Regions from separate parts of the Mesorhizobium sp. LNJC391B00 genome, predicted to be linked through region 1. Evidence: predicted binding sites of a transcription regulator. Region 1 holds the regulator's gene; the other holds the start of a gene.
What was found. Region 1 encodes PhoB, which activates phosphate uptake and scavenging genes when phosphate is short. Its sites were predicted from a motif close to TGTCATNNANCTGTCAT; they were not measured.
Positions count from the first base shown of each region.

Region 2: X750_RS137975 (bifunctional 2',3'-cyclic-nucleotide 2'-phosphodiesterase/3'-nucleotidase) is a predicted target of PhoB. The motif match lies at 2,010-2,026, and genes of this name have one in related genera.

Region 1 covers NZ_AYWI01000011.1:122,785-126,198, reverse strand. The annotation lists gene xylF (D-xylose ABC transporter substrate-binding protein) at 1-282, opposite strand, end outside; gene X750_RS141080 (ROK family protein) at 547-1,782, shown strand; gene phoB (phosphate regulon transcriptional regulator PhoB) at 1,813-2,502, opposite strand; gene phoU (phosphate signaling complex protein PhoU) at 2,519-3,223, opposite strand; gene pstB (phosphate ABC transporter ATP-binding protein PstB) at 3,265-3,414, opposite strand, start outside.
Region 2 covers NZ_AYWI01000016.1:47,291-50,704, forward strand. The annotation lists gene X750_RS137975 (bifunctional 2',3'-cyclic-nucleotide 2'-phosphodiesterase/3'-nucleotidase) at 1-1,908, opposite strand, end outside; gene X750_RS137970 (NAD(P)/FAD-dependent oxidoreductase) at 2,050-3,315, opposite strand.

The DNA.
Region 1 (3,414 bases):
CGAGGCGTCCTGCGCCAAGATGATCAGCGAGTTGGCGCCCTGCGAGATCAGGCTTTCGACGTCGGTCAGCTGCTTGCCGGGATTGGACTGCGCGTCGGCCGAAATGTACTTGTCGCCGGCGGCTTCGATCGCCGTTTTCATCGCCGCCTCGTCGGTCTTCCAGCGCTCTTCCTGGAAGTTCGACCACGACACGCCGATGACCTTGTCCTTCGCCTGCGCGACCGACATCAGCGCCAGCGACATGGCGACACCCGCCAGCATGGCGGCTGCAAATCTGTTCATTATAACCCTCCCTGCGCCGCCCGGCGCGACAAAACCGGCCCGAAGGCCTGCACAAAGAGGCTCCATTTTTTCGAGCCTCGAAAAAATACTGGTTCAATGATAAGGCACTGTCAACATCGATTATGATGGATTCTGATGGCGTTGCCGAATTTTTTCGAGCTCCGCAATAAACAATGACAGGGCTGCCGGCGTCTGCCAATATTTGGCTGGTGCCGTCGAACGCCTTCACTATCATGAGGCGCGAGGAGGCCGGGAGGAAAACAAATGTCGGTTGGGATCCGCCACGACGATCTGCGCCGTCGCAACCGTGCGATGGTGATTTCGGCCGTGCGCCGGGCCGGCCAGCCGTCGCGGACCGAGATTGCGGCGACCACCGGCCTCAGCCATTCGACGATATCGGCAATCTCGTCTGATCTAATTCAAGAAGGCATCCTGATTGAAGGCAAGCCTGGCGAGACCGGCTCGCTGAAACGCGGCCGGCCGCAGGTCGGCCTTGGCCTCAACCCGGAAGCGGCGGCGGTCATGACCGTGGTGCTGTCGCTGAACTTCCTCTCCGTCACCGTCATCGACTATGCCGGCCAGGTGGTCGCGGAAGAACAGCGCCGGCTCGACACGCTGACCATGCCGCGCGACGAGCTGATCGGCGAATGCGTAGCAATCGTCGGGCGGCGTCTCGCGGACCCGGACCTCGATGTCCAGAGCATCGCCCGCATTGCCATGGGCATCCAGGGCATCACCGATTCGCAGGCGCGGGCCATGCTGTGGTCGCCAATCACGCCACTGACCGACATTGCCTTCGCCGACATGTTGGAAGCGGAATTCGGCATTCCTGCCACCATGGAGAACGACTGCAATATGATGGCGGTGGCCCTGCAATGGCGCCAGCCCGAGCGCTACCGCGACAATTTCATCGCGATCCTCTTGTCGCACGGCATCGGCATGGGGCTGGTGCTGAAAGGCGAACTGTTCACCGGCACCCATTCCTCGGGCGGCGAGTTCGGCCACATGATCCACCGTCCGGGCGGCGCGCTCTGCCGCTGCGGGCGGCGCGGCTGCGTCGAGGCCTATGCCGGAAACTACGCCATCTGGCGCAGCGCCAAAATGATGAGCGAAGATGCCGAGCCGGTCGATATCGGCGACGCTGATATGCGCGCACTCGCCGCGCGCGCCCGCGAAACCGATGGCCCGGAGCGCGAAGCCTATCGCAAGGCCGGTGAGGCGCTCGGCTTCGGCCTCGGCAGCCTGTTTGCGCTGATCGACCCGGCGCCTGTCGCCATGGTTGGCGTCAGCGCCGCCGCCTTCGACCTGATCGAGCCGGCATTGCGCGAAGCGATCGCCCAGACCGCCGGCGGCCAGCACTCGAAGTCGATCTCCTTCGACACCGAGCCCAACGAGCTGCCGCTGATCCGCGAAGGCTGTGCCATGCGCGCGCTCGGCTTCGTCGATCAGGAGATTTTCGCGCCGGGCATTCAGGCCAAATCCGGCAAGCATGTCGCCTGAATGGCCGGCAACGGCGCGACGCGCAGCATCCTAGTCTTCCCTGATCGCGTAGCCGGCGCCGCGAATGGTACGGATGACATCCGGCATGCGGCCGTTGTTGACCGCTTTGCGTAAGCGCCCGACATGGACGTCGACGGTTCGCTCGTCGATGTAGATCGTCTCGCCCCAGACATTGTCGAGCAGCTGGCTGCGCGAGAACACGCGGCCGGGATGGCGCATCATGAATTCGAGCAGCCGGAACTCGGTCGGTCCGAGCCTGATCTCGCTCTTCTTGCGGTAGACACGGTGCGACTCGCGGTCGAGCACGATGTCGCCGACCTTGAGCACGCTGGACAGCACTTCCGGCTTGGCCCGGCGCAGCAGCGCCTTCACGCGCGCCATGAACTCCGGCGTCGAGAATGGCTTGACCAGATAGTCGTCGGCACCGGTGGACAGGCCGCGCACGCGATCGCTTTCCTCACCGCGCGCGGTCAGCATGATGATCGGCAGCCGCTCGGTTTCGGGCCGCACTCTAAGCCGCCGGCAGAGCTCGATGCCGGAAACAGCGGGCACCATCCAGTCGAGCACCAGGAGATCGGGCACGTTTTCCTGCAGGCGGATCTCGGCCTCGTCGCCGCGTGTCACCACCTCGACGTGATAGCCTTCGGATTCGAGGTTGTAGCGGAGGAGCACGCCTAGCGGCTCCTCGTCCTCCACGACCATGATGCGTGGCGCGATCATAGGCAGTTCACCCTCATCAGGCCGGCGTGGCCATCGCCGTCTCGTCCTGCTTCGGACGATTGGCGGGCAATTGCTGGCCGGTCAGCACATAATACGCATTTTCGGCGATGTTGGTGACATGATCGCCGATGCGCTCAAGATTCTTGGCGCAGAACAAGAGATGCGTGCAGGCGGTGATGTTGCGAGGGTCTTCCATCATGTAGGTCAAGAGCTCACGAAACACGGACGTGTATTTGACGTCGATGCGCTCGTCGTCATTCCTGAGTTTTGCAAGAGCTGCCGCATCGGTGGCGGCATATTCCTCGACGACGCCTTGCACCTGGATCAGCACCAGCTGCGCCATGGCATCGATGGAGTGCGAGAGGTCGCGCGGCGTGACGCTCAAGCCCACGGTGCCGACGCGTTTGGCGATGTTCTTGGCGAGATCGCCGATGCGCTCGAGGTCGCCGGCCATGCGGATCGAGCCGACCACGGCGCGCAGATCGTTGGCCATCGGCTGGCGCTTGGCGATCAGCGTGATGGCGCGGTCGTCCAGTTCGCGCTGGCGCGCATCCATGATGGCGTCGTCGGAAACGACACGCTGTGCCAGCGCATTGTCCGAATTGAGCAGCGCCCTGGTCGAGCCGCTGACCATCGAGCCTGCCAGATCGCCCATGTCGCGGATCAGCTTGCTGATCTGCCCGAGCTCTTCATCGAAGGAGGCGACGGTATGTTCACCCATGATCTTGGTCCTCGTGCCTGAAAATTCACCCGCCGGACGGCTCAGCCGAAGCGGCCGGTAATGTAGTCCTGGGTGCGCTTGTCGTCGGGGTTGGTGAACATCTTGTCGGTGGCGCCCTCCTCGACGAGATAGCCGAGATGGAACATCGCCGTGCGCTGCGACACGCGCGCCGCCTGCTGCATCGAGTGGGT
Region 2 (3,414 bases), on a different contig from region 1:
TCCCGATATAAAATCCTTCGCTTTGGGGCCGGTCTCGAACACGACGCTGGTGCCGGGCAGCGGCGTGAACGACCAATTGTCGTCGGCCGAGGGATTGATCGTGCCTTCGCTGACGACGTAGCGCACGATCACGTCGCGGTTGGTGTCCGGCGCCTCGTAGATGATCTTCGAGGCATTGATGTCGGGGAAATTGCCGCCACCGCCGGCGCGGTAATTGTTGGTGGCGACGACGAATTTCGCTGCCGGATCAATAGGCTTGCCGTCGAAGCTGAGGCCGACGATGCGGTTCGAGCCGGCATTGGCGACGCCACCCTTGGCATCGTATTTCGGCAGCTGCGACAGGTCTATTCCGTAGCTGACGCCATCGATCACATCGAAATTGTAGGACGGGAATTCGGTGTCGATGAGCGCCTGGTCGGCCTTGCCCGGCTCGATCTTCCTGAAAATGCCGGCCGACATTTCCAGCCATTCCTTCACTTGCGCGCCGGTGATTTCGACGGCGCGCACCGTGTTCGGATAGAGATAGAGGTCGGCGACGTTCTTGATGGCGATGTCGCCCACCGGCACGTCGGTATAGTAGTCGGCGCCGTTGCGCCCGCCGGCCTTGAAGGGTGCTGCCGCCGACAGCAGCGGCACATCCTTCCACTGCGTGCTCTTCAATATGTCCTTGAGGTACCAGCTCTGCGCCTGGTTGACGATCTGCACCGACGGATCGTCGGCGACCAGCGCGAAATAGGAATAGAGCGGCGCCGAGGTCTTGCCGACCGGTCGGCGGACATAGGCAAGTGTCGCCTCATGGTCCGCCTTCAGCGCATCGACGACGCGCTGGTCGTCCGCCACCGTCGGCTTGTTTGCCTTGTCGACGCGCTGGTAGATCGGCCTTGCCTCCGATGTGGCCGAGGCTACGCGCCATTTCGATCCGTCCCGTTCCAGAAGCAGATCGATCAGTCCCATATGCGAGCCCCAGAAACCGCCCATCACGGCGGGCTTGCCCTGCAGCGTGCCTTTCTCGGTGTCGACGCCTTCGAGCGCCTGAAAATCCTTCTTGCCGGGGAAGACGAGATGCTGATGGCCGGTGAACACCGCATCGATGCCTTCGACGCCGGCGACGAAGAAGGAGGCGTTCTCCATGCCGTCGCCCTGCTTGATATCGATGCCGGAATGCGAGAGCGCGATGACGATGTCGGCGCCCTCCTCCTTGATCTGCGGCACCCATGCCCTGGCCGCCTCGACGATGTCGCGCGTCCTGACATTGCCTTCCAGGTTCTTCAGGTCCCAGACCATGATCTGCGGCGGCACAAAGCCGATGATGCCGATCTTGATCGGCTGCTCGGCGCCCGACCCGTCCTTGATCTTCTTGTCGAGGATGACATAGGGCTTGAGGTAGAGCTTGTCGTCGCGCGGTTTGGCGGCAAGCTCGGTGCCGCGGATCAGATTGGCGCAGACGAAGGGGAAATTGGCTCCGGCCAGCACCTTGTCGAGGAACGACAGGCCGTAATTGAACTCGTGATTGCCGAGCGTCGAGCATTCATAGCCCAGCAGGTTCATGCCCTTCATGATCGGATGCAGATCGCCTTCCTTGAGGCCCTTCTCATAGGCGATGTAATCGCCCATCGGATTGCCCTGCAAAAGATCGCCATTGTCGATCAGCATCGCATTGGTGGCTTCCTTGCGCACCGCCGCGATCAGTGAGGCCGTCCGTGACAGGCCCATCGTGTCGTTGGCTTTGTCGGCGTAGTAGTCGTAAGGCAGCACATTCACATGGATGTCGGTGGTCTCCATGATCCTCAGATGCGCCTGATTGGCCTGCGCGCGGGCGGAAAACGGATGGAGCATGATCAGCGCCCCGCTGGCGGCCGTACCGGCAAGAAAACTACGGCGGGAGACGGGGTAATTGAGATGCGGCATTGGTTTTCCCTCCCAGCGACGTGACAAGATCCCAGCCCCGGGCGGAAGCTTCGCGCCGAAAACCGGCCATGTCCATCGGGAAGTCAGTCGATCAGCAAAAGGTGACGGCTGGATGAATATCCTTGGCCGCGGTTGAGAACCTCAGCCCTTGTCATCGTCGCCCTGGGTGATCAGCCGCGCGCTGCGCTGGCCGGTGAAATAGATCCATAGCCAGCTAAGCGACACCGAGAGCCGGTTGCGGAAACCGATCAGGAAGTAGATATGCGCCACGCCCCACAGCCACCAGGCAAGCCATCCCGTGAGCTTGATCGAGCCGAAATCGATCGCGGCTGCCCACTTGCCGATCGTCGCCAGGTCGCCGGCATGTTTGTAGCGGAAAGGCCGCGGCGCGCCATCGCCGGCCAGCCGCGCCCTGATCGTCGCGGCGACATGCTTGCCCTCCTGCTTGGCCGAGGGCGCCACGCCGGGCACCGGTTTGCCGTCCGGCCGCAAGACATGCGCGGTGTCGCCGATGACGAAGATTTCAGGACTGTTCGGCACGGTCAGATCGGGCTCGACCATTACCCTGCCCGCCCGGTCCACCGGCGCGCCCAGCCACTCTCCCGCGGGCGAAGCCGCCACGCCGGCGGCCCACAGGATGGTTCGCGCCGGCAGATGCGTATCGCCAAAGACGACGCCTTCGGCATCGAGGCGCGTGACGGCGCGGCCAAGCTCGACCGTGACGCCCCGCCGCTCCAGCGCCTTGCGCGCATAGTCGGACAGCTTTGGCGCGAAATTGGCTAGGATCCTGTCTCCGGCCTCGACCAGCACCACACGCGCCTCACGCGTGTCGATGTTGCGGAATTCGCCGCGCAGCGTTTCATGCGCGAGTTCGACAATGGTGCCGGCAAGCTCCACGCCGGTCGGGCCGCCGCCGACGATGACCAGTGTCAGCAGTGCCTGGCGCTTGGCCGGATCGGTCTCGCGCTCGGCCTGCTCGAAGGCGAGCAGGATGCGCCGCCGAATGGTGGTTGCGTCTTCAAGCGTCTTCAGCCCGGGCGCGAAAGGCTCCCATTCGTCGTGGCCGAAATAAGCATGACGCGCGCCGGTGGCGAGCACCAGCGTGTCGTAGGGAACAGAACTGCCGTCCTCAAGCAGCACGCGTTTGCCTGGACGGTCGACGCCGGTGACGTTGCCGAGCAGGGTCGTCACGTCCTCGCGCTTGCGCAGCAGATGACGGATCGGCCAGGCAACTTCCGAGGTCGCCAGCGAGGTGGTCGCCACCTGGTAAAGCAGCGGCTGGAAAAGGTGATGGTTGCGCTTGTCGATCATGGTGATGCGCACGGGTGCGCCGGCCAGCGCCCGGGTGAGTTCGAGACCGCCGAACCCTGCGCCGACGACAACGACATGATGGCTGGTTTCACTCATCGCATTCACCCCTGTTTGTCTCTCTTTATCTAGTGATTTTTGTGCACCGCAACAATGTCGCGGCGCGCTAGACTGCCGCGCGTAAGGCTGCCCAGGACT